3 regions of the Halopseudomonas oceani genome follow, and region 2 is predicted to be linked to each of the others. Evidence: predicted binding sites of a transcription regulator. Region 2 holds the regulator's gene; each other region holds the start of a gene.
The links. The regulator LexA, encoded in region 2, represses DNA repair genes until DNA is damaged. The targets are predictions, from matches to a motif close to CTGTNTNNNNANACAG.

Region 1: the regulator LexA is predicted to act here: its motif matches at 2,542-2,557, upstream of recA (recombinase RecA).
Region 3: the regulator LexA is predicted to act here: its motif matches at 7,358-7,373, upstream of recN (DNA repair protein RecN).

The regions. Positions count from the first base shown of each region.
Region 1 is NZ_OY781932.1:1,607,508-1,617,707, reverse strand. Features, by position in the region: gene ACKPCU_RS07635 (LOG family protein) at 1-1,036, shown strand, start outside; gene ACKPCU_RS07630 (regulatory protein RecX) at 996-1,439, opposite strand; gene recA (recombinase RecA) at 1,452-2,489, opposite strand; gene ACKPCU_RS07620 (CinA family protein) at 2,601-3,122, opposite strand; gene mutS (DNA mismatch repair protein MutS) at 3,365-5,944, shown strand; gene fdxA (ferredoxin FdxA) at 6,090-6,413, shown strand; gene glyA (serine hydroxymethyltransferase) at 7,028-8,314, opposite strand; gene ACKPCU_RS07600 (aspartate aminotransferase family protein) at 8,417-9,649, opposite strand; gene pdxK (pyridoxine/pyridoxal/pyridoxamine kinase) at 9,625-10,200, opposite strand, start outside.
Region 2 is NZ_OY781932.1:3,051,253-3,061,452, reverse strand. Features, by position in the region: gene fadB (fatty acid oxidation complex subunit alpha FadB) at 1-1,437, shown strand, start outside; gene fadA (acetyl-CoA C-acyltransferase FadA) at 1,468-2,643, shown strand; gene ACKPCU_RS14330 (DUF1653 domain-containing protein) at 2,723-2,935, shown strand; gene topA (type I DNA topoisomerase) at 3,029-5,644, shown strand; gene ACKPCU_RS14320 (DUF6586 family protein) at 5,655-6,155, shown strand; gene ACKPCU_RS14315 (hypothetical protein) at 6,228-6,470, shown strand; gene sulA (SOS-induced cell division inhibitor SulA) at 6,700-7,188, opposite strand; gene lexA (transcriptional repressor LexA) at 7,199-7,807, opposite strand; gene ACKPCU_RS14300 (TetR/AcrR family transcriptional regulator) at 8,026-8,694, shown strand; gene ACKPCU_RS14295 (L,D-transpeptidase) at 8,752-9,240, shown strand; gene nagZ (beta-N-acetylhexosaminidase) at 9,291-10,200, shown strand, end outside.
Region 3 is NZ_OY781932.1:1,142,700-1,152,899, reverse strand. Features, by position in the region: gene carB (carbamoyl-phosphate synthase large subunit) at 1-135, opposite strand, end outside; gene carA (glutamine-hydrolyzing carbamoyl-phosphate synthase small subunit) at 168-1,304, opposite strand; gene ACKPCU_RS05380 (hypothetical protein) at 1,669-2,445, shown strand; gene dapB (4-hydroxy-tetrahydrodipicolinate reductase) at 2,507-3,313, opposite strand; gene dnaJ (molecular chaperone DnaJ) at 3,328-4,464, opposite strand; gene dnaK (molecular chaperone DnaK) at 4,587-6,506, opposite strand; gene grpE (nucleotide exchange factor GrpE) at 6,595-7,170, opposite strand; gene recN (DNA repair protein RecN) at 7,400-9,073, shown strand; gene fur (ferric iron uptake transcriptional regulator) at 9,126-9,536, opposite strand; partial or broken gene ACKPCU_RS05345 (outer membrane protein assembly factor BamE) at 9,661-10,020, shown strand; gene ACKPCU_RS05340 (RnfH family protein) at 10,110-10,200, opposite strand, start outside.

The DNA.
Region 1 (10,200 bases), 1.4 Mb from region 2:
TAGTAGCGAAATACCGGTCAAGGTCGACGAACTGATTCAACTTTGCGCCGCGGACAGCGAGAACGCACCGCTTTACCGCGACATGCTGCTGGATGTTATTCGCATGGCGCAGGCAGACCGCAATCGCTGGGACGCCAAGATCATGCTGCACACCATCCGCGAGATGGAACAAGCGTTTGCCCGCATGGAAATATTCAAGCGGCGGCGCAAGGTAACGGTTTTTGGTTCGGCACGCACGCCAACCGACCACCCCCTGTATGCGCTTGCCCGCGCGATGGGCGCGGAGTTAGCAGCCAACGATTACATGGCGATTACCGGCGCTGGTGGCGGCATCATGACCGCCACCCACGAAGGTGCTGGGTTGGATCATAGCCTGGGCTTCAATATCACTCTGCCCTTCGAGCAGCGCTCCAACAACGTAGTGCACGGCACCAGCCACGACCTGTCGTTTGGCTTCTTCTTTTTGCGCAAGTTGTTCTTCGTCAAGGAGGCCGACGCGCTGATCCTTTGTCCCGGTGGCTTTGGAACCCTTGATGAAGCGCTGGAAGTACTGACACTGGTGCAAACAGGCAAGAGCCCGATGGTGCCGATCATTCTGCTCGATCAGCCAGATGGTCAGTACTGGCAAGCATTCCTGCAGTTCGTCCAAAGCCACCTGGCAGACAGCCACTACATCAAGCCGGACGACATCAACCTGCTGACACCCTGTGCATCCCCCGCTCAGGCAATGCAGGTAGTACTGGATTTCTATAGCAACTATCACTCTTCCAGGCGCGTCGACGAGCAGTTCATGCTGCGCTTGAACCAGCCACTGAACGAACAGGCTCTGGCTCAGTTGGACGCCCGCTTCGGGCATATTTGCAAATCAGGTGGGTTTGTTCAGCAAGGCGTCTGCGCGATGGAACAGGATGAGCCCGAGTTAGGGTCGTTGACACGGCTGTGCTTTGACTTCAATGAGCGGGATCAGGGTAGCTTGCGAGCCTTGATCGACTTCGTCAATCAACCTGAAAACCACCAAAACCGCGGTACTGCATGAAGCGCAATTGCTTACCGCGCTCGGCAGCGTCACTGGCTCGACCTTCGGGAAACCGTTTGTTGAATACACGCTGGGCGAGAGCTGACCAGTCCTGATCAAACTCCGCCAACGTCCGCTCAACCAGCGACTCGGCCACACCACGCTGGCGCAGCTCCTCTCTCAAACGGGCAGGCCCGTAACCGCGCTGACTACGGGCATACAGATAGGCTTCACAAAAACGCGCATCGCTGAGCAAGCCATCTTCGACCAGACGGTCCAGCTCAATCTCTGCCGCCTCAGTCGGGGCGCCGCGCTGACGTAGCTTGCCCAGCAGCTCGCTGTAGCTATGCTCGCGCCGCGCCAGCAAATCCATTGCTGAGCGACGAATCGCCAGCGGACTGTCCAGCGCGGCGCGCGAACGCATCACACTCAGCTCTTAGCCTTCCAGTTCGGCGTCAGCCTCGGCTTCCGCCTTGGCCTTACTCGGCTTGGCCAGCAACTGATCACGGATAGCCTTCTCAATTTCGTCCGCGATCTGCTGGTTTTCCTGCAGGAACTTGGCTGCATTGGCCTTGCCCTGACCGATCTTGTTGCCTTGGTAGCTGTACCAGGCACCCGATTTTTCAACCAGACCGATCTGCACACCCAGATCGATGATCTCGGCGTTGTGGTAGATGCCGGTGCCGTACAGAATCTGGAACTCGGCCTGACGGAACGGCGGGGCCACCTTGTTCTTGACGACCTTGACGCGAGTCTCGCTGCCGACCACCTCATCACCGTCCTTCACTGCGCCGGTACGGCGGATATCCAGACGAACGGAGGAGTAGAACTTGAGCGCGTTACCACCAGTGGTGGTTTCCGGGTTGCCGAACATGACGCCGATCTTCATGCGAATCTGGTTGATGAAAATCACCAGACAGTTGGCGTTCTTGATGTTACCGGTGATTTTACGCAGCGCCTGGGACATCAGACGGGCCTGCACACCGACGTGGTGATCGCCCATTTCGCCTTCGATTTCAGCCTTGGGCACCAGCGCCGCCACCGAGTCGACGATAATCACGTCAACCGCGTTGGAGCGGACCAGCATGTCGGTAATTTCCAGTGCCTGCTCGCCTGTGTCGGGCTGAGACACCAGCAGGTCGTCAACGTTGACGCCCAGCTTGCCAGCGTACTCCGGGTCCAGCGCGTGCTCGGCGTCGACGAAGGCGCAGGTCGCACCCTGCTTCTGCGCCTGGGCAATGACAGACAGGGTCAACGTGGTCTTACCGGAAGACTCCGGCCCGTAGATTTCGACGATACGGCCCTTGGGCAGGCCGCCAATACCGAGGGCGATATCCAGCCCGAGCGAGCCGGTGGAGATGGCTGGAATAGCCTGACGTTCGTGATCACCCATGCGCATCACCGCGCCCTTGCCAAACTGACGTTCAATCTGGCTCAAGGCAGCCGACAGCGCCTTCTTTTTGTTCTCGTCCATTTCGCATCCTCTTGGCTTGGGGCGGGCACCGAGGCGACCGACCGATCAACTACTGTATATTTGGTCAGTATTATTCCACAGAAAAAATGGCCCGCCTACCCCCGATTTCACTCAGACTGACAACCGGTTCGCAGCCTGCTGCTGAGCTTCTTTTACCAGCCGCTCAAGCGCATGCAGAACCGTCTGCGCGCGCACTTCTCGCCGCCCCCCCTGGAAGCGCTTGCACTCGCTGACGACGCTACCGTCTGCCAGCGCCCAACCGAACCAGACCGTTCCTACCGGCTTCTCGGCGCTACCGCCATCAGGGCCGGCAATACCGCTGACCGCTACGGCCATCGCTGCCCCGGCAGCCTCCTTGGCCCCGGAAGCCATCGCTCTGACCACCGGCTCACTCACCGCGCCATGTGCGTCGATAACCTCTGCGTCCACCCCAAGCCAACGGCTCTTGCTGGCGTTGGCGTAGGTGACGAAGCCGGTCTCGAACCAGCGCGAACTGCCAGCAACCCGGGTTATCGCCTCGGCAATCCCGCCTCCAGTACAGGATTCAGCAGTGCTGACCTGCAACCCCAGCTGCTCCAGCACTTTGCCAAGCCTTGCAGCGGCAGAGTCGATCAGCGGGTCATAGTGCGACATGGTTCACTCCTGTACGCGTGGATATCAGACAACAGCATGCCAGTTGGCACGCTGCCTGCGAATACCCTGCGACCACATTCGGCAATCAGGGTTTCCCGCCATCGCCAACCACCTCCGGCGCTGCAGCAGACTACAGCGACGTGATACCCTTTGCGCCAACCTGAAACGGCGCTTCAGCCACCGTTCCCAGCGCATCCGCCGCGCCCGGTGACACCGCCTTTGCCGCATATTTCGAGTCATTGATGAAAAAGAGCAAAACCGAATCCACCGCCCACACGCCGATGATGCAGCAGTATTTCAGCATCAAGCAGCAACACCCCGAGCAGCTCCTGTTCTACCGCATGGGTGACTTTTACGAGCTGTTCTACGACGACGCCAAAAAAGCCGCCCGCCTGCTCGATATTACCCTCACCGCACGGGGCCAGTCCGGCGGTCAGCCGATCCCGATGGCCGGCATTCCGTTCCATGCCGCCGAGGGCTATCTGGCCAAACTGGTCAAGCTGGGTGAGTCGGTCGTCATCTGTGAGCAGGTCGGCGATCCGGCCACCAGCAAGGGCCCGGTCGAGCGCCAGGTTGCCCGCATCATTACCCCAGGCACAGTCAGCGATGAAGCACTGCTCGATGAGCGCCGTGACAACCTGCTGGCCGCGCTGGTGGGTGCCGAACGCGGCTTTGGTCTAGCTACGCTCGACATCAACAGCGGCCGCTTTGTGGTCATGGAGTTGCGCGGCTGGGAGACCCTGCTTGGTGAACTGGAACGTCTGGCGCCAGCCGAGCTGTTGATTCCCGATGACTGGGAAAGCAACACGCCAATCGAACGCCGCCGCGCCGTGCGTCGCCGCGCCCCCTGGGAGTTCGATCAGGACAGCGCCTTCAAGGCCCTCACCCAGCAATTCGGCACCAAGGATCTGGTTGGCTTCGACTGTCAGGACCTGACCCTCGGCCTCGGCGCCGCCGGTGCGCTGCTGAGCTATGCCAAGGAAACCCAGCGCACCGCCCTGCCGCACATCCGCAGCATGGCGCAAGAGCGCTTTGAAGACAGCGTGATTATCGACAGCGCCAGCCGCCGGAATTTGGAAATCGACCAGAACCTGTCTGGTGGCCGTGACAACACCCTGCTCGACGTGCTCGACCATACTGCAACGGCCATGGGCAGCCGCCTGATGGCGCGCTGGCTGAATCGTCCGCTGCGGGACCTGAAGGTCCTGGGCGCACGCCAGGACAGCATCAGCGCCCTGCTCGACCAGCAGTTCTATCTCGACCTGCAGCCGCAGCTCAAGGGCATCGGCGATATCGAACGGATACTCGCCCGGGTTGCCCTGCGCTCTGCGCGTCCGCGCGATCTGGCACGCCTGCGCGACGCGCTGGCCGCCCTGCCCGCGCTGCAGGACTGCATGCAGACGCTGGAAACACCACACCTGCGCAATCTGGCCGAACAGGTACGCACCTACCCGGAGCTGGCCGAGCTGCTGGAACGCGCCGTGATCGACAACCCGCCCGCCGTGCTGCGCGACGGCGGCGTAATCAAGGCCGGTTTCGACGCCGAACTGGACGAGCTGCAGAACATCAGCGAAAACGCCGGCCAGTATCTGATCGACCTGGAGACCCGCGAACGCGAGCGTACCGGGCTGAACACGCTCAAAGTCGGCTATAACCGGGTACACGGCTACTTTATCGAGCTGTCCCGCAGCCAGGCCGATCAGGCGCCAGCAGACTACATTCGCCGCCAGACCCTCAAGGGCGCCGAACGGTTTATCACACCTGAACTGAAGGCCTTTGAAGACAAGGCGTTGTCGGCCCGCAGCCGCGCGCTGGCACGCGAAAAACAACTGTACGATGAACTGCTCGACCGTCTTAACGAAGACCTTGCCGCACTGCAAACCAGCGCTGCCAGCCTGGCCGAGATCGACGTGCTCTGCACCCTCGCCGAGCGCGCCGGCAGCCTCGATTACAGCCGCCCGCGCTTTATCGAGGGCAGTCAGCTGCAGATCAGCCAGGGACGCCACCCGGTGGTCGAACAGGTGCTGGAAACACCCTTCGTCGCCAACGATCTGGACCTGGACGCCGACACCCGCATGCTGGTGATTACCGGCCCGAACATGGGCGGTAAATCCACCTACATGCGCCAGACTGCGCTGATTGTACTGCTGGCCCATATTGGCAGCTTTGTGCCGGCGGCAGAGGTCGAGCTGTCCTGCGTCGACCGCATCTTCACCCGTATCGGTTCCAGTGACGATCTGGCCGGCGGCCGCTCAACCTTCATGGTCGAAATGAGCGAAACCGCCAACATACTCAATAACGCCACCGCCGCCAGCCTGGTCCTGATGGACGAAGTCGGCCGTGGCACCAGCACCTTCGACGGTTTGTCGCTGGCTTGGTCTGCTGCCGAGTATCTGGCCAAGGTTCGCGCCTTCACCCTGTTCGCGACCCACTACTTCGAGCTGACCGGCATGGCCGATACTGACGAAGGCGTGGCCAACGTGCACCTGAATGCCACTGAACATAACGAGCGCATCGTGTTCCTGCACAACGTCCAGCCCGGTCCGGCCAGCCAGAGCTATGGCCTGCAAGTCGCCCAGCTTGCCGGTGTACCGCGTCCGGTCATCCTGCGTGCGCGCGAACACCTCGCCCGGCTGGAGCAGCAGAGTCTGGAGCAGCACGGCAGCAAGCCTGCAGGCACCAGCGAGCAACCGTTCCAGAGTGATCTGTTTGCCAGCGCACCTCACCCTCTGGTCGAACAGATGCAGTCACTGGAGCCGGATGATCTCAGCCCTCGCCAAGCGCTTGAGCTACTGTACAAACTGAAACGAGAGTGGTCGTAATTTCGGCAAATGATATTCATTTGCATCAAACGTGTCGCGACCTCGCTTTAATCTGCGCAAAACCCGGCGTTACTCTGTACCGCCGGTAAAAAACTGCTAGACTACGCGCCAGATTTTGCCAGCCTGATTCAATGGAGACCTCACCATGACCTTTGTTGTTACCGACAACTGCATCAAGTGCAAGTACACCGATTGTGTTGAGGTCTGCCCGGTTGATTGCTTCTACGAAGGCCCGAATTTCCTGGTCATTCACCCGGACGAGTGCATCGACTGCGCCCTGTGCGAACCCGAATGCCCGGCCAACGCCATCTTCTCTGAAGACGAGGTGCCAGAGGATATGCAGGAGTTCACCGAGCTGAACGCCGATCTGGCTGAAGTGTGGCCGAACATCACCGAGAAGAAGGATGCACTGGCCGACGCCGAAGAGTGGGATGGCGTACCGGACAAGCTGCAATACCTGGAGCGCTGAGCAGCCAGCTGCCACGCAATAAAAAAAACCGGCCATGTGCCGGTTTTTTTGTGCTGGAAGCTGGAAGCTGGAAGCTGGAAGCGCACCAGTGTGAGCCTGTTATGTGGTTTTAGCTTGGGGCTTGAGGCTTGAGGCTTGAGGCTTGAGGCTTGAGGCTTGAGGCTTGAGGCTTGAGGCTTGAGGCTCTGAATTCTGGGGTCAAATTTCAGGCAAAAAAAGGGGCGGGATAGCCCGCCCACTCTTTATTCCATATGTGCTTTCCGTGTCCAGCCATCCTGGCTTCATCTTCCTGAAAATCCCTGACTCAGCTCCCTGCCGAGTAGCGCTATCCGTCGCGCTTGAGTACATCTTAACGAATGCCGGATCGTCCGCAAGCCCCCTACAGCGACCAAAACAGGCACACCATCAAAAATAAAAATCAACATTTTCATGCACTTACCATTTCAAGCACGGGAAAAAACTCGTTCCACCCACATCTTGCAACGGCGAAGTCTCACACGCTTTGTAGGAAATTTCTTACAAAAAACAGCCCAACAAAATGTCATCAATCAAGAAGAGCGCTGAGTTTCTCCAGCACAACAGCGCTCGGCAACCCGAACCTCCTACTGCCGCAATCAATCACACGTGCATGGGCCGTATACCGGATAACGGCGGCACAACGTCACCACCTCCTCCCGGACCCGGTCACGCACTGCGGTCAGTTCGTCTACACCGGTTGCCATTGCATCCAGCACGTCGCACAACCAACCCGCCACCTGTTCGCACTCGACGATCCCAAAGCCACGCGCAGTCAAGGCTGGCGTACCAATGCGTATGCCTGAGGTGACGAAAGGTGAACGCGGATCATTGGGCACCGAGTTCTTGTTCGTCGTGATGTAGGCATCCGCCAGGGCCGCATCAGCCTCCTTGCCGGTGTAAGGCCTGGCGGAAAGATCGATGAGCATCAGGTGGTTGTCGGTGCCGCCCGAGACGATCTTGTAGCCACGCTGCTGAAGCACGGCCGCCATCGCCCGGGCGTTGGCAACCACCTGGCGCTGGTAGGTCTTGAACTCCGGCCGCAGCGCCTCCTTGAAGGCGATGGCTTTGGCGGCGATGACATGCATCAGCGGGCCGCCCTGGGTGCCCGGGAACACAGCAGAGTCGAGCTTCTTGTAAAAGTCATCACCCTGACCTTTGGCCAGAATGATGCCGCCGCGTGGGCCGCGGAGCGTCTTGTGGGTGGTGCTGGTGACGACATGGGCATAGGGCAGCGGATTGGGGTATTCCCCCGCCGCAACCAGTCCAGCTACGTGAGCCATGTCCACCCAGAAGATGGCGCCCACCTTGTCGGCGATCGAGCGCATGCGCGCCCAGTCCTTGTAACGCGAGTAGGCGGAGAACCCGCCGATCAGCATCTTGGGCCGGGTTTCCAGGGCGATGCGTTCCATCTCATCGTAGTCGATCAGCCCGGTCTCCGGGTTGAGCCCGTAAGGCACGATCTTGTAAAGGCGACCCGAGAAGTTGGACGGATTGCCGTGGGTAAGATGGCCACCCTGGGCCAGATTCATACCCATCACCGTATCGCCGGGATTGGTTAGCGCCAGAAATACAGCCGCGTTGGCCTGGGCACCGGCATGGGGCTGGACATTGGCATAATCGCAGTCGAACAGCCTCTTGAGCCGTTCGATAGCAAGGCGCTCAGCAACGTCCACATGCTCGCAGCCGCTGTAATAGCGCTTACCGGGGTAGCCCTCAGCGTACTTGTTGGTGAATACCGAGTTCTGCATGGCCATCACGAGCGGGCTAGCGTAGTTCTCTGACGCAATCAGCTCGATGTGGTCTTGCTGCCTGCGTTCTTCCTGTTTAACAGCATCGGCCAGCTCTGGGTCAAAGTCGCTGAGCGCCAGGGAGGTGTCGTACATGGGGTTGTTCCTTTCTCTGAAATTCGGGATTGGCCTATTCAGGACGGCGAGCGTCATTCAGCTCAACTACGCCCACCGTCACTTGCGGGTTCACTTCGCACATCAGGTCGCGGGCTCCAGCTCTGCGCTAGGTTGAACTTTCATCACACCCACCTCCGTGCCCGCCGACAGCAGGCGGGTAAGACGCAGCACAATGTCGTCGATTTGCTCGTCAGTGCAGGTAAGCGGCGGCAATAGCCGAATGACGGTATCTCGGGTCACCGTAATAAGCAGCTGCTGCTCGGACAGCGCGCGTCCCACCAGCTCCTTGCAGGGCCGATCCAGCTCGATTCCTACCATCAGTCCCTGACCACGGATGGCAGTGACATGCGGATGAGCGTCCAGCGCCTGCTGCAACCCCGCGAGCAAACGAGCACCCTGCACCGCAGCCCGTTCCGCCAGCCGCTCTCGCGCCATGATGTCGAGCACGGTAAAGGCCACCCTGCAGGCCAGCGGATTACCGCCAAAAGTCGAACCGTGCAGACCGGGAGAAAACAGATCAGCCGCCGCACCGCGCGCCAGACAGGCGCCGATAGGGAACCCGTTACCCAGGGCCTTTGCCAGCGTTATGACGTCCGGCTCGATGTCCGCTATCTGATAGCCGAACCAGGCGCCTGTGCGGCCCAGGCCGGTTTGAATCTCATCCAGCATCAACAGCCAGCCATGCTGGTCACAGAGTGAGCGCAGCTCGCGTAAGTAGTCAGCACTGGCCACCCGAATGCCGCCTTCACCCTGCACCGGCTCGATCAGCACCGCGACAATGTCCGGGCAGTGTTCGGCCGCCTCGCGTGCTGCGCGAATGTCGTTGTAGGGGACCCGCAGAAAGCCCTCGGGTAGCGGCCCGAAGCCCTGCTGGTTAGCCGGATTGTCTGTGGCGGCGAGTGTCGCCAGGGTGCGGCCATGGAAGGCATTTCCCATGACCAGTATCTGCGGCTGCAGGACCTGTTTACGATGGGCGTGCAGCCGGGCCAGCTTGATAGCCGTCTCGTTGGCTTCAGCACCCGAGTTGCAGAAAAAGGCGCTTTGCATCCCGGTCAACGCGCACAGTCGTTCTCCCAGCCGCTCCTGCCAGTCGATGCCAAACACGTTGGAGGTGTGAAGCAGCGTCTTTGCCTGATCGGCGATGACAGCAGCAATCTCCGGATGAGCGTGACCGAGGCTGGTGACCGCGACACCGGCAATCGCATCCAGGTACTCAACACCCTGTTCATCCCAGAGCTGCGCGCCGTTACCACGCACGAAGGAGACCGGTTGACGAGCATAGGCGCGCATCAGATGGGAAGTGACTGCTTGCATGGAAAAATCCTGTAGGTAAATTTGCTGACTGACGCATGATCCACCGCCCTGCCGGCATTGCATCGGCCGGTCAGGGGCAGCAGCAATTCAGCGCATTGCGCCTGCTGGGTACGCTGCAACGCGCTAACGACGTGGCGGCACGCGCGGGTGGCCGCCTCCGACAGATCGACACCATTGATCCAATGCCCGACCAAGCTGGCACAGAACAGGTCGCCAGTGCCCTTGGGGGTCGCAGTGAGGCGCGGATGCGCGATAACTTCGGCCTGGGTGCGGGTGACGAGCACGACCTGCATTTCGTCAGCGGCCCAGGTATCAGGTGCCGCACTGGTGACGGCAACCCATTGCGTGCGTCCGGTCAGCAAGGTGCGGGCGGCGGCAACCACGCTTTCAACATCATTCACCGGCCGCCCGGTCAGGCGCCCCAGCTCGAATCCGTTGGGCGTCAAGCCCTCGGCCAGCGGCAGCAGATCCCGGCGATACGCATCCACAAGACCCGGATCGACATAGATGCCGTGATCGGTATCGCCCAGCACCGGATCAATCACGACGCG
Region 2 (10,200 bases):
AAGGGTTTCGTTGCTGGTCAGGCCGGTCCGAACTACCCGGCACCGGTTGAAGCGATCAAGACCATCCAGAAAGCGGCCAACCACGGTCGTGAGAAGGCGCTGGAAATTGAGGCTGCCGGTTTTGCCAAACTGGCCAAGACCTCGGTTGCTGCCAGTCTGGTCGGTCTGTTCCTGAATGATCAGGTGCTCAAGCACAAGGCCAAGAAGTACGACAAGCAGGCTGCTGACGTGAATCTGGCTGCCGTCCTGGGTGCGGGCATCATGGGTGGCGGTATCGCCTACCAGTCTGCCGTCAAGGGTACGCCGATCCTGATGAAGGATATCCGCGAGGAAGGCATTCAGCTGGGTCTGGACGAAGCGTCCAAGCTGCTGGGCAAGCGCGTTGCCAAGGGCCGTATGAAGCCCGAGCAAATGGCCAAAGCGCTGAACGCCATCCGTCCGACCATGTCTTACGGCGACTTCAAGGAAGTCGACCTGGTGGTTGAGGCGGTTGTCGAGAATCCGAAGGTCAAGCACGCCGTGTTGGCTGAAGTCGAAGGTCAGGTGACGGAAGACACCATCATCACCTCCAACACCTCGACTATCTCCATCACCTATCTGGCCGAGGCGCTCAAGCGTCCGGAAAACTTCTGCGGCATGCACTTCTTCAACCCGGTACACATGATGCCGCTGGTTGAGGTAATCCGTGGTGCGAAGTCCAGTGAAAAAGCCGTTGCCACTACCGTTGCTTATGCCAAGAAAATGGGCAAGACACCGGTTGTTGTTAACGACTGCCCCGGCTTCCTGGTTAACCGTATCCTGTTCCCGTACTTCGGTGGTTTCGCTCGCCTGATTGGCATGGGCGCAGACTTCCAGCGCGTTGACAAGGTCATGGAAAAGTTTGGCTGGCCGATGGGCCCGGCTTACCTGATGGATGTGGTCGGCATGGATACTGGTCATCACGGCCGTGACGTCATGGCCGAAGGCTATCCGGATCGCATGGCTGACAGCACCCGCACTGCCGTTGACGTCATGTACGACGCCGGCCGTCTGGGCCAGAAGACCGGTAGCGGCTTCTATGCCTACGAGATGGACAAGAAAGGCAAGCCGAAGAAGGTTGTCGATGCGAAGGCCTACGAACTGCTGAAGGAAGTGGTTCTGGAGCAGCGCGAGTTTACTGACGAGGAAATCATCGAAATCATGATGGTTCCGCTGTGTCTGGAAACCGTGCGCTGCCTGGAAGACGGCATCGTCGAGTCCGCAGCTGACGCAGATATGGGTCTGGTCTACGGTATTGGCTTCCCGCCCTTCCGTGGAGGTGCCCTGCGTTACATCGACACCATCGGCGTGGCTGAATTTGTCGCCATTGCTGATAAATACGCCGAGTTCGGCGCCATGTACGCACCGACTGAGAAGCTGCGTGAAATGGCGAAGAACGGTCAGAAATTCTTCGGTTAACCGCGGAACGTACAGAGCGAGAGTAAATCTATGAGCCTGAATCCGAGAGACGTCGTAATTGTCGATTTCGGCCGCACCCCGATGGGCCGTTCCAAGGGCGGCATGTATCGCAACGTGCGTGCTGAAACCCTGTCCGCCAACCTCATCACTGGCGTACTGGCACGTAACCCGAAGATCGATCCGGCAGAAGTCGAAGATGTGATCTGGGGCTGTGTAAACCAGACCCTGGAGCAGGGTTGGAACATCGCGCGCATGGCGTCGTTGATGACCCCGATTCCGCACACCAGTGCAGCGCAGACGGTGAGCCGCCTGTGTGGTTCTTCCATGAGCGCGCTGCATACTGCCGCCCAGGCGATCATGACCGGTAACGGTGATGTGTTTGTCGTTGGTGGTGTCGAGCACATGGGGCATGTCAGCATGATGCACGGTGTTGACCCGAACCCGGGCCTGTCGCTGTATGCTGCCAAGGCGTCCGGCATGATGGGTCTGACTGCCGAAATGCTGGGCAAGATGCACGGCATCACCCGCGAGCAGCAGGATGCCTTTGGTGAGCGTTCTCACCGTCTGGCGCACAAGGCTACCGTCGAAGGCAATTTCAAGGATGAGATCATCCCGATGGAAGGGCACGACGAGAACGGCTTCCTGAAGGTGTTCACGACTGACGAGACTATTCGTCCCGAGACCACCCTGGAAAGCTTGGCTGCCTTGCGTCCGGCATTCAATCCGAAGGGCGGTACGGTCACCGCGGGTACGTCCTCGCAGATCACTGACGGCGCTTCCTGCATGATCGTGATGTCTGCCGAGCGTGCCCAGGCCCTGGGGCTGGAGCCGCTGGCCGTTATCCGCTCAATGGCGGTGGCTGGTGTCGATCCGGCGATCATGGGTTACGGTCCGGTCCCGGCGACTAAAAAGGCGCTACAGCGTGCTGGTATGACTATGGATGACGTTGATTTCGTTGAATTGAACGAAGCCTTCGCTGCCCAGGCTCTGCCGGTGCTGAAAGACCTGAAGCTGCTGGACAAGATGGACGAGAAGGTGAACCTGCACGGCGGCGCGATCGCTCTGGGCCACCCGTTCGGCTGCTCCGGTGCACGTATCTCCGGCACCTTGCTGAACGTCATGAAACAGAACAGTGGCACTATCGGTATCTCTACCATGTGTATTGGTCTGGGTCAGGGCATCACCACGGTCTTCGAGCGCGTCTGAAGCCTGTAGGTGTTACCGGAAGCCGAGGCCTTGTGCCTCGGCTTTTTTATTGATGCTGCCGTTGGGCAGGGGGGCAACAATGCGTCCAGGACGCTATCGACACTATAAAGGAAAGGACTATCAGGTCATTGGGCTAGCGCGGCACTCGGAGACCGAGGAGCAGCTGGTCGTGTATCGAACGCTGTATGGCGAGTTCGATCTTTGGGTAAGGCCGCTGGCCATGTTCAATGAAGTGGTCGAGGTTGACGGGGAGTCACATCCGCGCTTTACCTTTATCAGCGAAGACGTGTAGGCTCTGGCCCCTCCAGTCCATCCGGCAATCCGCCGAGCGATGTGGCTGAGTCGCCAGTTTCGAGTTCAGTTCGGGTCAGGAAAAAAAGTATCCATGGGAAAAGCACTGGTCATTGTGGAGTCGCCAGCCAAGGCCAAGACAATCAACAAGTATCTCGGTAACGAGTATGTGGTGAAGTCGAGTATCGGCCATATTCGCGACCTGCCCACCAGCGGCAGTGGCAAGACCGAAAGCAAACCCAAGGGTGGTCGCAAGGCAGCTGCCAGCGAGCAGGAAAAGCAGCAGAAAGCCAGGGCCCAGTTGGTCAAACGCATGGGCGTTGATCCCGAGAACGACTGGAAGGCCCACTACGAGATCCTGCCCGGCAAGGAAAAGGTCGTCGACGAGCTGCGCCGTCTGGCCAAGGACGCCGACACCGTCTATCTCGCAACGGATTTGGACCGCGAAGGGGAAGCCATCGCCTGGCACCTGCGCGAGAGCATTGGTGGTGACGATTCGCGCTACAAGCGCGTAGTGTTCAATGAGATCACCAAGAAGGCCATCCAGGACGCGTTCTCGCAGCCTGGCGAGCTAGATATGAACCGAGTCAATGCCCAGCAGGCACGCCGCTTCCTCGACCGCGTAGTGGGCTATATGGTGTCCCCGCTGCTGTGGCAGAAGATTGCCCGGGGGCTTTCGGCTGGCCGCGTGCAGTCGGTCGCGGTCAAGCTGATCGTTGATCGAGAGCGCGAAATTCGTGCCTTTGTGCCGGAAGAGTTCTGGGAAGTGCATGCCCGCCTGAATACGCCCAAGGCTGAAAGCGTTCGCTTTGAGGTGGTAAAGCAGAACGGCGAGAATTTCCGTCCGACCAGCAAGGCGCAGACTGATGCGGCGCTGGCGGTACTGGAAAAGGCTGCCTACAAGGCGGTCAAACGTGAGGACAAGCCCACCAGCACGCGTCCGAACGCACCCTTTATTACCTCCACACTGCAGCAGGCTGCCAGCACGCGCCTCGGTTTCAGTGTGAAGAAAACCATGATGATGGCCCAGCGATTGTACGAAGCGGGTTACATCACCTACATGCGTACCGACTCGACCAATCTGTCGGCCGATGCCATCGCCATGGCGCGCAGCTACATTGAAAGCAATTTTGGTGCACCGTACCTGCCGGAAAAGCCTAACCTCTATAGCAGCAAGGAAGGAGCTCAGGAGGCGCACGAGGCGATTCGTCCCTCTGACGTTAAGCTCAAGCAAGCCGACCTCAAGGGCATGGAGCGCGACGCCGAGCGGCTGTACGAGCTGATCTGGCGCCAGTTCGTGGCCTGTCAGATGACACCGGCCAAGTATCTGTCGACCAGTATCCTGGTTGCCGCCGGTGAGTTCGAGCTGCGAGCAAAGGGGCGCATCCTCAAGTTCGATGGTTACACCCGTGTCATGCCGCAGCAGGGCAAGGGCGGTGAAGATGAAGTATTGCCTGATATCCAGGTTGATGACGCGATGGCGTTGCAGGGGCTGGACCCGAAGCAGCACTTCACCAAGCCGCCGGCACGCTACGCGGAAGCCAGTCTGGTAAAGGAGCTGGAGAAGCGTGGTATTGGCCGCCCGTCTACCTATGCGTCCATCATTTCGACCATTCAGGACCGTGGCTATGTCACGCTCAACAACCGCCGTTTCTACGCTGAGAAGATGGGCGACATTGTCACCGAGCGCCTGAATGAGAGCTTCCCGAACCTGATGGATTACGGTTTTACCGCCAGCATGGAAGAGTCGCTGGATGATGTTGCTCACGGCGATGTGCTCTGGAAGCAAGTGCTCGATAACTTTTATAGCGACTTCAGTGCCAAGCTCAGTGCAGCTTCGGCTGCTGAGCAAGGGATGCGCGCCAATCAGCCAACACTGACTGATATCCCCTGTCAGGAGTGTGGTCGGCCGATGATGATTCGCACTGCCTCCACTGGCGTGTTTCTAGGCTGCTCTGGTTACGCCCTGCCACCCAAGGAGCGGTGCAAGGCGACCATCAACCTGGTGCCCGGTAACGAAGTGGCTGATGACGACGAAGAAGGTGAGTCTCGCGTTCTACGCGGCAAGCACCGCTGTGCAATTTGCGGCACAGCCATGGATAGCTACCTGATCGATGAGCGTCGCAAGCTGCATGTGTGCGGTAATAATCCGGACTGCTCCGGGTTTGAAATCGAAACCGGGCACTTCAAGATCAAGGGTTATGATGGCCCGACGCTGGAGTGCGACAAGTGCGGCAGTGAAATGCAGCTCAAAACGGGCCGTTTCGGCAAGTACTTCGGTTGCACCAACAGCGAGTGCAAGAACACCCGGAAGCTCCTGCGTAACGGCGAGGCAGCGCCGCCCAAAGCGGACCCGGTACCCATGCCGGAGCTCAAGTGTCAGAAGGTCGATGACGTCTACGTGCTGCGTGATGGCGCGTCTGGTCTGTTCCTGGCTGCCAGCCAGTTCCCGAAGAACCGTGAAACTCGGGCACCGCTGGTCAAAGAGCTGATTCCGCACAAGGCGGAGATTGACCCGAAGTATCACTTCCTGCTCGATGCGCCGGTAGCTGATCCGGACGGTAATCCGACCGTCGTGCGCTATAGCCGCAAAACGAAAGAGCAGTACGTGCAGACCGAGGTAGAGGGTAAGCCCACAGGATGGCGGGCGTTCCACGATGGTAAGCAGTGGTCGGTGGATGACGGTCGCAGCAAGAAGGCCAAGCGGTAAGGCGATAACCATGGCTAACGAAGTCTATACCCGCACCAATCAGGCGTTGTACTTCGCCCGGCGAGCTATTGAGTCCTGGCAGCAGGCGGAGCAGAGTGACGCGATCGATGCGTTGACGCAGGCGCAGTACCATCGTGAGCATGCGGTCTTTCACCTGTATCGAGGTGTCCTGGCACTGATTCACGAGGTTGCTGATCGCTACCGCTGGCCGCTGGTTGATGCGCGTGACGTTGAGGGTGTGCTTATTCCATCTGTTGTGACGCGTTTTCCGGGGCCTGAGTTGGCTGAGTTGACTGAGCTGGCAGACAATGCTGAAACTTGGCTTGCAGGCGTTATCGCAGCATGGCAGCGTCTGCAGGCGCCGCCGCAGCCGATCGATAACTCGACCAACTCGTTGATTGCCAGCAGTGCTGCGCCGGTCAGCGAGTGGACTAGCGCTCAGGCGGAGGAGGCGCTGCAGGAAATTTCCCGTCGCGTGCGCGCCTATCGTGATGGTATGCAGGAATGGTGAAAATGGCATCGCGGATGCCCTGAATCCGGCGCTGTGTTACACTGCGCGCAATTCAGACAGGAGATATCAGCAATGCCTTCACCCTTCCTTGAAATCGTCGAGCTCGCCAATGGCAAGGTTGCTCTGCGCCGTTCCGACGAAGAGGGTGAGCCGTTGGTGGTCATCGAGTTTTCCCGCGATGCACGGGAATATTTGCAAGAAAGCTATATTGAAGTCGCCAAGGCGATGATCAGTGCTGGAATGCAGGCGGCTGGTCAGATGATGGATGAGGATGACGACGACGAGGTTATTCCTGAGAGTCGCGTCCTGCATTGAGTGATAGTAACGTTATCGAAAAGGCCAGCAGCTAGCTGGCCTTTTTTGTGGCTCACTGCGAATTTCCGCAGGTTGGCAGCGTCCTCATGCCTGCGCTAGCCGCCCGCTCGGGTCGGGCGAGCGCTGGATGAACCCTCCGTCATCCCGCATTCGGTGCACTGCCTTGGTCTAATACCCCCGCGTCGCGTTACCTCGGGTTTCCGCGAACGAAGAAGCTTTTTGTGCATTATCAGCCGAGCTGGACATTCAGGCTATGACACCGGCCGGCCTGGGCTGCCCGTTCAAGGCGGGGTGCTATGCAGTGGTCATGGTCTAGCCAACTGACAACAGTGTGGCTGCCACCCATCTTGAGCAGGTCGCAGCAGAGCTTCAAGCTATCCATGCCAGCCTTGGAGCGTACGATCATAATTCTTTGCGGGTCCAGGTTGGCGCCTCGCAGCCATTGTTGGCTGACCGCCGTCGGCGGATCAATCAGGGTCAACCAGCGCCGGCAGTCTTTCTGACTAAGCTCGCGCAATACTGGAGCCAACCATTGCAGGCACTGGCGGGCGCTGCCCTGGAGGGTCATTTCGCTGTAGCTGCCTTCTGACTCTTCGTCCTGTGGCACGGTGGGCGCTGACTGTTCGAATGCGCGGTGCTTCAGGCGGGTAGCCATCAGAGCGTTGTGAAACAGGTCAGTTTGAGTCAGTGTCTGTTGCTCGGTGCGGGCGTACTGCATGATCAGCTCCTCAGCGACGGATAACTCCGACGCTTAAACCTTCAATGGTAAGTTCCTGTTCTGCGAGATCGACTTCAATTGGTTTGAAGTCAGGGTTCTCCGCGATCAACGAGACCTTGCGGCCCTGACGCTGAAAGCGTTTGACTGTTACTTCTTCCCCTATGCGGGCGACAATTACCTGTCCGTTACGTGCTTCGCTGGTGCGATGTACCGCCAGCAGGTCGCCATCCATGATGCCGATATCTTTCATGCTTTCTCCCTGCACGCGCAGCAGATAATCGGCGCGCGGAGTGAAAAAGTCGGGCGAGATGCGGCAGTGATCTTCAATATTTTCCAGGGCCAGGATCGGGGCGCCTGCGGCAACCCGGCCGATAACGGGTAGCTGATCATCGTTTGCTTCGCCTTCGGACTCTGGCAGTCGGATACCGCGAGAGGCGCCGGGGATCATTTCGATTGCGCCCTTGCGGGCCAGGGCGCGCAGATGGTCTTCAGCTGCATTGGGCGACTTGAAACCCAGCGTCTTTGCAATGTCGACCCGAGTTGGCGGGTAGCCATTGCTGTCCATGTATTCCTTAATGAACGCCAGAACCTGCTGTTGTCGCGCGGTAAGTTTCTGCATGGCTGGTTGCCTGTGTTTTTATCCAGTATCTGGGATTATATACAGTTGTTTGGTCTCGGCAACCCCAAATTTGGATGGCTAGGAGAGGCATGGGTGCGGATAGGTACTAAAAGAGGGTGCAAGTACGACTGATTGCCACAGGGAGAGGAGTTGGGGTTGACACTAAAATCGTTTTAAACGTATGTTTGAAACGATTGTTTGTCTTACTGGGGGAGCGCATGGCGCAGTCCGATACGGTCAAGCGTATTCTTGACGCGGCCGAACAGCTGTTTGCAGAGAAAGGCTTTGCCGAAACGTCTCTGCGTCTTATTACCAGCAAGGCTGGCGTCAACCTGGCGGCAGTCAACTACCACTTCGGTTCCAAGAAGGCGCTGATCCAGGCGGTATTCGTGCGCTTCCTTGATCCGTTTGTCAGTAGCCTTGAAAAGGAACTGGATCAGCATGAGGCGCGCGGTAAGGATGCTCCGCTCAGTCTTGAGGTCCTGCTTGAAATGCTGGTGCATCAGGCACTGGCGGTAAAGCCGCGTAACGGTCACGACCTGTCGACCTTCATGCGTCTGCTTGGTTTGGCATTCAATCAAAGCCAGGGGCATCTGCGCAAATACCTCAGCGAAGTGTATGGCAAGGTATTTCAGCGCTATATGCAACTGCTGGTCGGTGCTGTGCCGGGCATTCCGCCGCAGGAGCTGTTTTGGCGCGTGCATTTCATGCTGGGCAGCGCAGCGTTCACTATGTCCAGTATGAAGGCGTTGCGCGCGATTGCTGAGGCTGAACTTGGTGAACCGCGGCAGGTCGATGATGTCTTGCGCCTGATGGTCCCGTTCCTGGCGGCCGGCATGCGCGCTGAGAGCGCCTCAGTGGCGCGTGCGGAAGTCGTTTCGCCCTGAGACTCCATTTACCTCGGCTGCGCCGTCCGCTAAGGTGTGCGCAGCGCTGGAGGTGACATGCAGCTCGATCATATCCATATTTCCCTTACTAATCAGACGCTGGTTGGCTACTGCGACGGCCTGCCGGTCTGCTGTTATGGTGTCTCTACGGCGCTCAATGGCGCGGGCGAACAGGAAGGCTCCGGGTGCACCCCCCGGGGGGCGCACAGGGTGCGTGCCCGGATCGGCGATGGGCAGCCGCTGGGAGCGGTTTTTATCGGGCGCAGACCCACTGGTGAAGTCTGGTCGCAGGCGTTGGCTGAGCAGTTCCCTAAGCGCGACTGGATTCTGACCCGAATTCTCTGGCTGTGTGGCGAGCAGGTCGGCTTCAACCGGGGTGGCCAGGTTGACTCCCAGCGCCGCTATATCTATCTGCATGGTACCGGTGACGATCAACCAATGGGCGAACCGCTCTCGCATGGATGTATTCGTCTTCGTAACGCCGACATGCTGGAACTGTTCGAGCGCACGCCGGTCGGTTGTAGCGTTCAAATCGACGCGCATTGATTGCGCGTTTTCGTTTTTCAGGAGAAGCAATATTGAAACAGGGTGCCTTGATGCTGGACCTGCCTGGCCTGTGGCTGGAAGCAGAAGACAGGCAGTTGTTGCGTCAGCCGGAAGTGGCCGGTCTGATTTTGTTCGCGCGCAATACCGAGTCGCCCAGGCAGGTTGCTGAGCTGGTACGTGCCATTCGTGCAGAGCGTCCCGATATGCTGATTGCCATCGATCAGGAAGGTGGTCGGGTGCAGCGCCTGCGCCGTGATGTGTTGCGCCTGCCGGCGCTCGCGGATGTGGCTGCGGTCGATGCTGAGTCGGTCGAGTCCGTTGCGCGAGCGGCGGCCTGGGTCATGGCGACTGAAATGCTGGCCTGCGGCATCGATATCAGCTTTGCGCCGGTGCTGGATCTTGATCACGGGCGCAGCCAGGTAATTGGCAATCGCTCGCTGGGCGGCGACCCGGACCAGGTGTCGCGTCTCGCTGGGGCTTATATCGACGGGCTGCATGCGGCAGGCATGGCTGCGACCGGCAAGCATTTCCCTGGTCATGGCTGGGCCGAGGCGGACTCGCACTTTGCTCTGCCGATAGACGAGCGGCCGCTGGGCGACATTCGCCGCACTGACCTGGTGCCCTTCGCGGCACTGGCCGGCAAGCTGGACGGCATCATGCCGGCGCATGTGGTTTATTCGCAGGTTGACCCGCTTCCTGCTGGCTTCTCGACCCGCTGGTTGCAAGACATTCTGCGTGCCGAGTTGGGGTTTGACGGGGTGATTTTCAGTGATGACCTGACTATGGCCGGCGCGCATGCGGTCGGCGGCATGGACGCGCGCATTGACGCCGCGCAGGCGGCTGGTTGCGACATGCTGTTGATTTGTAATGATCGTGCCGCGGCCGAGGAGGGGTTGGTGCATGCTCAGAAGCAGCAGCTCCAATGTCCATCGCGGATTGCTCGTATGCTTACTCGCACGC
Region 3 (10,200 bases), 1.9 Mb from region 2:
AATGACGCGGAAACCTTCTTCCTTCAGAGCCTTGCAAGCCTGGGCGCCGGAGTAGTCAAACTCACAGGCCTGACCGATAACGATAGGGCCGGCGCCGAGGATCAGAATGCTTTTAATGTCTGTACGTTTTGGCATAGTCGTTTACAAATCCTAGGGTGTACCGGGGTTCAGGCGCGTTTTTTCATGGCGTCGATGAAACGGTCGAACAGCGGTGCCACATCGTGCGGCCCCGGGCTCGCCTCAGGGTGCCCCTGGAAGCTGAATGCCGCTTTGTCGGTGCGCTCGATCCCTTGCAGGGTGCCGTCGAACAGCGACTTGTGGGTCGGTCGCAGATTGGCTGGCAGGCTGTTCTCGTCAACCGCGAAGCCGTGGTTCTGGCTGGTGATCATCACCACCCCGGTATCCAGATCCTGGACCGGGTGGTTAGCACCATGATGGCCGTGCCCCATTTTCACCGTCTTGGCGCCGGAGGCCAGAGCCAGCAGCTGGTGACCGAGACAGATACCGAACACCGGAATGTCGGTCTCCAGAATTTCCTTGATCGCGGCGATGGCGTAGTCGCACGGCTCCGGGTCACCCGGCCCGTTGGACAAAAAGACACCATCCGGGTTCAGCGCCAGCACCTCGGAGGCGAGCGTCTGTGCAGGCACCACCGTCAGGCGGCAACCGCGAGCGACCAGCATGCGCAGAATGTTGAACTTCACACCGTAGTCGAAGGCAACAACGTGATAAGGCAGATCGGCGTCGCTCAGCTCGGGATGGCTGTCGGTCTCGAGATTCCAGACGCTGGAGCGCCACTGATAACGTTCCTTGACCGACACTTCCTTGGCCAGGTCCATGCCCTTAAGGCCCGGAAAGCTGCGCGCCAGCTCAAGCGCCTTTTCCTCGGAGATATCATCGCCAGCCAGCAGACAACCATTCTGTGAGCCCTTCTCGCGCAGGATACGCGTCAGGCGGCGAGTATCAATGCCGGCGATGGCGACAATATTGTTATCCCGCAAATACTCATCCAGCGACTGCTTGCAGCGCCAGTTGCTGGCCAGCAATGGCAGGTCACGAATAACCAGACCGGCCGCCTGGACGGCGTCGGACTCAACATCCTCAGGGGTAACACCGGTATTGCCGATGTGCGGATAGGTCAGCGTCACGATTTGACGCGCATAGGAGGGATCGGTAAGGATCTCCTGATAACCGGTCATGGCCGTATTGAACACGACCTCGCCAACACTGGAACCGTCGGCGCCGATGGACTCACCACGAAAAATGCTGCCGTCGGCGAGTGCGAGAATGGCTGGCTTGGACAAGAAAACCTCCGAAAGAACTGACACATTTCACCAAACGCGGGCTGCACAAAAGCGGGAATGTAGTGCTGAACACAACATCCCGCTTGCAAAGGCATTGTCAGATACGCGCTGAATAGACAGATTAGCGCAATAGTTTAACCACTTGAGGTCAAAATATCCACACCGCAACCGCCCCTCACGCACCAACAAGGATCACCACCGCAGCCCCGCAATCTCTTCATTCTTAAACAACTCTGTGTTACAACAGCCGCTGAAGACCGACGGGCAGGAGCCCGCAGCAGACGGCGCAGACCGTCAAACCGGGCGCCTCTCAGCCCCCGGCATACACAAGAACAAGACAAAAAAGGACTCGGGGACTCTCACCATGCCAACGCTCTTGAAACGCCTGCTGGTGCTGCCACTGCTGCTCATCGCCTCACTATCCCATGCCGATCCGCAGCAGCTACAACAACTGCACGAATTCCGCAGCGAAGCCTTCAAGGCCGGAACCTACCTGCTGATCGACAACAACCTCTACGAACGCGTTCGCGAACCCGGCAACCGCGAAATTTACAATGGCGCGCTACAGCAGATGGATTCACTGCTGCGCCAGATGAACAACCCGGGCAACCTGCGCCAACTGTACAGCGACTTCGTTAAGCTGATTCGCGAACTTGAGGACCTGCCCGATGGCGAGGAGTACTACAGCCTGGCTACGGTGAACCGCATCATGATGGCGCACGGCAAGCTCGAGAACGCCGCCGCCGAACTGTACGAAGCCGAAGTCCCGGGCAGCCCGGCCAACCTGGTCGCCCTGCAACGTCAGAGCATCGATATCAGCCGCATTCTGCTGCTGTACGAAAACAACATGTTCAGCTCCGTTGGCGTGTACTTCCTGCCGAGTAGAGAGGGTCTGTTCGGCGAACTCGACACCCGCATCAGCGAGGGCTCAAATCAGCTCAAACAGCTCATGCCGGATCACAAGGACACCTTTGATCGACTGGACAAGCAATACAGTTTCATCCAGCCGCGCCTGATCAACTACCATTCTGACTGGGTACCCACCATCGCCGCGTTCTACCTGACCAAAAACACCCAGACCCTGGACGACCTCTCCCGCGAGCAAGCAAGCCTCGCCGAGGCCAGCGCCAGTACCAACTGAGTTTTCCGGCACAAAAAAAGGGTGGCCAACCGGCCACCCTTTTTTTGTGCCGAACTCGCATTCAGCCCTTGAGGCCAAGCACGTCCTGCATATCAAACAACCCCGCAGAACGGCCAGCCAGCCACATAGCTGAGCGGACCGCTCCCTTGGCAAACGTCATCCGACTGGACGCCTTATGGGTAATCTCAACGCGCTCACCCTCGGTCGCAAACAGCACAGTGTGATCACCAACCACGTCACCGGCGCGAACCGTCGCAAACCCGATGGTCTTGGGATCACGCGCACCGGTCTGCCCTTCACGCCCGTAGACCGCGACATCGGCGAGATTGCGACCCAGCGCATCAGCCACGACCTCCCCCATGCGCAGCGCCGTTCCGGACGGAGCGTCGACCTTGTGACGGTGATGCGCCTCGATGACCTCGATATCAGCATCATCCCCCATCACCCGCGCAGCCATGTCCAACAACTTGAGGCAAAGATTGACACCAACACTGAAGTTGGGCGCAAAGACAATTGAAATATCCTTTGCCGCCTCTGCCAACACCGCCTTTTCCTCTTCAGAAAAGCCGGTGGTACCGATCACCATCGACTTACCTGCAGCACGGCAGATCTGAAGATTGACCAGCGTCGTCGTCGGATGAGTGAAATCAATCAATACATCGAACTCATCAACCACTTGCTTGAGATCACCACTGATCACAACGCCCAGGCGGCCAACACCGGCCAGCTCACCCGCATCAGCGCCCACCAGCGAGCTGTCAGGGCGCTCAATCGCCGCCGTCAGCGCAGCGCCCTCAACCTGACCAATGGCTTCGATCAGCGTCTTGCCCATGCGCCCGGCAGCGCCAATTACCGCAATCCGTCTCATGTTGCGCCCTCGGCTCAGAATTTCATGTCTTCGAAGAAGTTCTTCACACCGTCGAACCAGCTCTTGGCCCGCGGCGACTGACTGGAACCCTCTTCCTCAAGAGTCTGACGCAGCTCCTCTAGCAGCTCGCGCTGACGCTTGGTCAGATTCACCGGGGTTTCTACCACCACACGGCACAGCAGGTCGCCGGCCGAACCGCCACGCACTGGCGTAACGCCCTTGCCACGCAGGCGGAACAACTTACCGGTTTGCGCCCCTTCCGGGATCTTCAACTTGACCCGGCCATCCAGGGTCGGCACTTCCAGCTCGCCACCCAGCGCCGCGTCGACGAAGCTAATCGGCACTTCACAATAGAGATTTTTGCCATCACGCTGGAATATCTTGTGCTCACGCACCGAGACAACCACATACAGGTCGCCTGCCGGCCCACCATTGACGCCAGCCTCACCCTCACCAGCCAGACGGATACGGTCACCGGTATCAACACCAGCCGGGACCTTGACCGACAGATTCTTTTGCTTCTCGACGCGACCGTTGCCGTGACAATCCTTGCACGGATCGGTGATCATCTTGCCGGTACCATGACAGCGCGGGCAGGTCTGCTGCACCGAGAAGAAGCCCTGCTGCATACGCACCTGACCATGACCACCACAGGTGGTACAGGTTGTCGGTGTGGTGCCCTTCTTGGCGCCGCTACCATCACAGGTTTCACAGGCAACCAGCGTCGGCACACGAATGGTTACCGTAGTACCACGCACAGCCTCTTCCAGGTCCAGCTCCAGGGTGTAACGCAGGTCACTGCCGCGCTGAACACTGGAACGACCACGACCGCCGCCACCACCAAAGATGTCGCCGAACACGTCACCAAAAATATCGGAGAAGTTGGCACCGCCGCCAAAGCCGCCCGCACCACCGCCCATATTCGGATCCACGCCGGCATGACCATACTGGTCGTACGCTGCGCGCTTGTTGGCGTCGGTCAGAACTTCATAGGCCTCGGTCGCCTCCTTGAACTTCTCTTCCGCATTCTCGTCATCCGGGTTGCGATCCGGATGGTATTTCATCGCCAGGCGGCGATAGGCCTTTTTCAGCTCGGCCTCGCTGGCGCCCTTTTCGACACCCAGCACTTCGTAATAATCACGCTTGGACATGTGTTCGATTTCCCTCAGAGAGACACTCGGCACAAACGGCAACGCGGGAGAAGCTCCCGCGTTGCCTGGCAGAGTGGTCTGACTGCACGCGAACGTACAGCCCGAACCGGTTCATCAAGGACTTACTTGTTGTCCTTGACCTCTTCGAACTCGGCATCGACCACGTCATCGGCATCATTGCCGGACTCGGCACCTGCCGCCCCTTCGGCCTGACCCGCCTGAGCCTGCTCCGCGTACATCTTCTGAACCAGCGGACCGGATGCTTCAGACAACGCGTTGATCTTGGCCTCGATCTCTTCCTTCTCACCGGTCTTGATCGCCGCTTCCAGATCAGTCAGCGCAGTTTCAATGGCCGCCTTCTCTTCGTCAGTCGCCTTATCACCCGCCTCGGTCAGCGTCTTGCGAGTAGCGTGGACCAGTTGATCGGCCTGATTGCGCACTGTCACCAGCTCTTCAAACTTGCGATCTTCCTCAGCATTGGCCTCGGCGTCGCGCACCATCTTCTCAATTTCATCGTCCGACAGGCCGGAGGACGCCTTGATCACGATGGACTGCTCTTTGCCAGTCGCCTTGTCTTTGGCAGACACGTTGAGAATACCGTTAGCATCGATGTCGAAGCTGACCTCAATCTGCGGCACACCACGCTGCGCCGGCGGAATGTCAGCCAGATCGAAGCGACCCAGTGACTTGTTCTGAGTCGCCTGCTTACGCTCACCCTGCAGCACGTGAATGGTCACGGCCGTCTGGTTGTCGTCAGCAGTCGAGAACACCTGCGACTTTTTGGTCGGGATGGTGGTGTTCTTCTCGATCAACGTGGTCATCACGCCGCCCATGGTTTCGATACCCAGCGACAGCGGGGTAACGTCCAGCAGCAGCACGTCTTTCACGTCACCAGCCAGAACCGCACCCTGGATGGAAGCACCGATGGCAACCGCTTCGTCCGGGTTAACGTCCTTGCGCGGCTCTTTATTAAAGAACTCGGCAACGGTTTTCTGAACCAGCGGCATGCGGGTCTGACCACCGACCAGAATCACGTCGTTGATGTCAGACACATCCAGCCCCGCATCCTGCATGGCGATGCGGCAAGGCTCGATGCTGCGCTTGATCAGGTCTTCAACCAGCGACTCCAGCTTGGCACGAGTCACCTTGACGTTCAGGTGCTTCGGACCGGACGCGTCTGCAGTGATGTACGGCAGATTAACGTCAGTTTGCTGGCTGGAAGACAGCTCGATCTTGGCCTTTTCGGCCGCCTCTTTCAGGCGCTGCAGGGCCAGCGGATCGTTGTGCAGATCAACGCCGTTTTCTTTCTTGAATTCGTCTGCCAGGTAGTCGATCAGACGCATGTCGAAATCTTCACCACCCAGGAAGGTGTCACCATTGGTAGCCAGCACTTCGAACTGGTGCTCACCATCAACTTCGGCAATTTCGATAACGGACACGTCGAAGGTGCCACCACCCAGGTCGTACACAACGATGGTGGAATCGCCACGCGCCTTGTCCATGCCATAGGCCAGAGCGGCTGCAGTGGGCTCGTTGATGATCCGTTTGACTTCCAGACCGGCGATACGACCAGCATCCTTGGTGGCCTGACGCTGACTGTCATTGAAGTAGGCCGGAACGGTGATAACCGCTTCGGTAACCGGCTCACCAAGGTAGTCCTCGGCAGTCTTCTTCATTTTCTTCAGTACTTCAGCAGACACCTGCGGCGGAGCCATCTTCTCGTCATTCACCTGAACCCAGGCGTCGCCGTTGTCAGCCTTGACGATCTTGTACGGCACCAGCTTGATGTCCTTCTGAACGACGTCTTCTTCGAAACGACGACCGATCAGGCGCTTGACCGCGTACAGGGTGTTCTGCGGATTGGTAACCGCCTGACGCTTGGCCGACTGGCCAACCAGGGTTTCACCATCGTTGGTGTAGGCGACGATCGACGGAGTGGTACGACCACCCTCAGCGTTCTCGATCACCTTGGCAGAACCGTTTTCCAGAATAGAGACACAGGAGTTGGTGGTCCCCAGGTCGATACCGATAATCTTGCCCATATGTTTCTCTCCAAGTCGTGCTACCGCGCTCAGTCAGCGGCATTGTTTATCTGTGCATGAGCCCTTGATGGGGGCTGCAAAATCAATTTCAAGCCTGCTCGTCAATCGAGGGTGCCGCGCCAGCCGCAGGCGCCTTGCTGACAACTACCATGGCCGGACGCAGCAGACGCCCACTCAGGGTGTAGCCCTTCTGAAACACCTTGAGCACGGTATTGGGCTCAACGGCGGTGCTTTCTTCCATCGCCATGGCCTGATGCAGCTCAGGATTGAAGGGTTCGCCCTCGGGCAGAACCGGCACTACCTGGAATCGCGCCAGGGTGTCGGCAAACATCTTCAGGGTCAGCTCAATGCCTTCGCGCATCGGCTTGATCGCCGGATCATCCGCACTGGAAAGCTCCAAACCGCGCTCCAGACTGTCGACGATCGGCAGCAGGTCATTGGCAAAACGCTCCAGCGCAAATTTGTGCGCCTTCTCCACATCCTGCTCGGCCCGACGACGTGCGTTCTGCACGTCGGCAGCAGCCCGCAGAGCCTGATCCTGAGCGGTAGCCAGCTGTTCCTCCAGACTTGCTACACGCGCTGCAAGATCGCCCTCGGGAGTCGCAACGGTCTGATCAACCATGTCGTCCTGATCCTGCAGATCCGGTCTCTGTTCCTCTGCCATGTCTTTCTCCTGTCATAGGCTGGGCGTGTGTTTGCGCGCAATCGCTGTACACGCAGTCAATATCGAACGACCGGTGCAACCGATCGGGTCTGGCAACCTATATGGGGACTGTCCACACGGCTTCAAGGGTCAATTTGCACAGGGATACAACAGAGGCGGGAGGGACTTGTCGTCCCGAAGCGAACTACTGTATAAACAACCAGAACAATTTTCTTCAGGAGCACGCGCCATGCTGGTCCATCTCGCGGTCAATAACTACGCCATCGTCGACAACCTTGAGCTCGAACTGGGTGGCGGCATGAGTGTAATTACCGGCGAAACCGGGGCCGGCAAATCCATCATGCTCGATGCACTCGCCCTGACTCTGGGCGACCGGGCAGACAGCGGCGCGGTGCGCCCCGGTGCGGACAAAGCCGACATTCTTGCCACCTTCGACATTCGCGACATCCCGGAAGCCCGCCAATGGCTTGCCGAACGCGACCTTGCACAGGACGACGAACAGGTCATCCTGCGTCGGGTGATCACCGCTGAAGGTCGCTCGCGCGGCTACATCAATGGCTCCCCCTGCCCCCAGCAGGATCTGCGCGCCCTTGGTGAAATGCTGATCGACATACACAGTCAGCACGAACACCAGTCACTGCTGAAAACCGATACCCACCGCCGCCTGCTAGACGAATACGCCGGCGCCGGCGAGCTGGCGCGCCAGGTGCAGCTTGCCGCCCAACGCTGCCGTCAAACGGAAAAAGCGCTGCGCCAGGCCAGCCAGCAGAGCGAAGATCAGACAGCACGCCAGCAATTGCTCACCTACCAACTGGACGAACTGGACAACCTCAGCCTGCAGGATGGCGAACTGAACGAGCTGGAAGCAGAACAGCGCCAACTGGCCAGCGCCGACCAGATCCTGCATTCCTGCCAGCAGGTCATCAACATCTGCAGCGAAAACGACTCCGGCAGCGTCCTTGAAGCGCTCACCGCCAGCCTAGGTAGGCTCGACGCATTCAAGACTCACAGCAGCCAACTGGGCGAAGCCAGTGACCTGATTGCCAGCGCGCAGATTCAAATTGAGGAAGCCGTTGGTGAGCTGACCCGCTACCTCGATCACTTCGAGGCCGACCCGGAACGCCAGCAGTATGTGGAGGAGCGTCTGAGCGCCATCTTTGAATTGGCCCGCAAGCACCGCGTCCAGCCACAGGAGCTGCCCGCGCTGCAGCAACAACTGATCGACGAACTGGAAGGCCAGCAACAGCAAGCCGCCGACGCCGAGCGCCTGCAGGAAGAACTGATTGCCTACCAGGCCCACTTTCGCCAACTGAGCGAAAAGCTATCAGCGCAACGCAGCAAGGGCGCAGCCAAACTCGCCAAGGCAGTAACCCAGGAAATTCAACGCCTCGGCATGCCAGGCGGACGCATTGAGCTGCAGCTGACTCCGCTGGACGCAGACAGCTACCCAATTACCGGACTGGAGACCGTCGAGTTCCTGGTCAGCGCCAATCCGGGGCAACCCGCCAAACCGCTGGCCAAGGTTGCCTCAGGTGGCGAACTGTCTCGTATCAGTCTCGGCATTCAGGTCATCACCGCGCAGACCTCACGCGTCCCGACGCTCGTATTTGATGAGGTGGATGTCGGCATCGGCGGTCCAACCGCCGAAATCGTCGGACAATTGCTTCGCCAGCTCGGTGCTCGCGGCCAGGTACTGACCGTCACCCACCTGCCACAGGTCGCCGCACAAGGCCATCAGCACTTGTTTGTACGCAAGCAGCAGACACGCAACAGCACCCGCACCTGCATCGACCAGCTTGACGACAACGCCCGCGTACAAGAGGTCGCCCGCATGCTTGGCGGCGTCGACCTGACCGACGAATCGTTGGCTCACGCCCGCAAACTGCTTAGCGTCACGCACTGAATAGCCATAAAAAAACCGGGCAGAGCCCGGTTTTCTAGCACGAGATCAGCGCTTACTTACCGCCGGCCTTGCGTACATAAAGCACCAGATTATGGTCGACCAGCTCATAACCGTGCTCTTTGACAATCTCGCGCTGACGCCGCTCGATTTCAGGGTCGAAGAACTCGACCACTTCGCCAGAGTCGACACAGACCATGTGGTCGTGATGCTCACCATCAGCCAGTTCAAACACGGCGTGGCCGCCGTCGAAATTGTGGCGCACTACCAGTCCGGCAGCTTCAAATTGCGTCAACACGCGATAGACAGTAGCCAGGCCAACGTCTTCGCCCGCCTCCATCAACGCCTTATAGACGTCCTCAGCGCTCATGTGGCGGTCGCTTGAACCGTCGAGCATTTGCAGGATCTTAACCCGAGGCAGAGTCACCTTCAGGCCAGCTTTGCGGAGTTCTTGATTTTCAACCATGTCACTATTCTCGTTCAGCGCTTCGCAGGGCGGGATGAGTCGGGTATGATCGTGGCAATACAGCCATTCCAAAGATAGCGGATGTTAGCACGTGACGCGAAAAAGCTTTAATCGAATCCTTTTCATGCTGTTATGCAGTGTCTCTATCGGTCTTCTCGGAGGCTGTGGCTTCGTCCCCGGCATCTACAAGATCGACATCCAGCAAGGCAACGTAGTCACTCAGGAAATGGTTGACCAACTACGCCCTGGCATGACCACCCGCCAAGTGCGCTACATCATGGGCACCCCGCTGATTCAGGACACCTTTCACCCCAATCGCTGGGATTACCTGTACAGCATGGAGTCCGGCCACAGCGAGCGTGTACAGGAGCGCATCAGTCTGAACTTTGAAGACAACCGTCTGGTTGGTCTGTCCGGCGACTTTATGCCGGGTCAAAGCCAGGACGAGGAAATCATGAGTTCTGACACCGTCGAAACCTACCCGGTTGATCTCGGCCCGCCGCTCGGCACCGGCGAGTAAGCGACAATCCGGGGAAGCCACCCGCGCTTCCCCGCTCTACTCTTCTCTACTTCCTACTCTTCAGCTTTTGCAGCCTTGGCCTTGGCCGCGCGCTGCTTACGAACTTCTTTCGGATCGGCAATCAGCGGACGATATATCTCAACC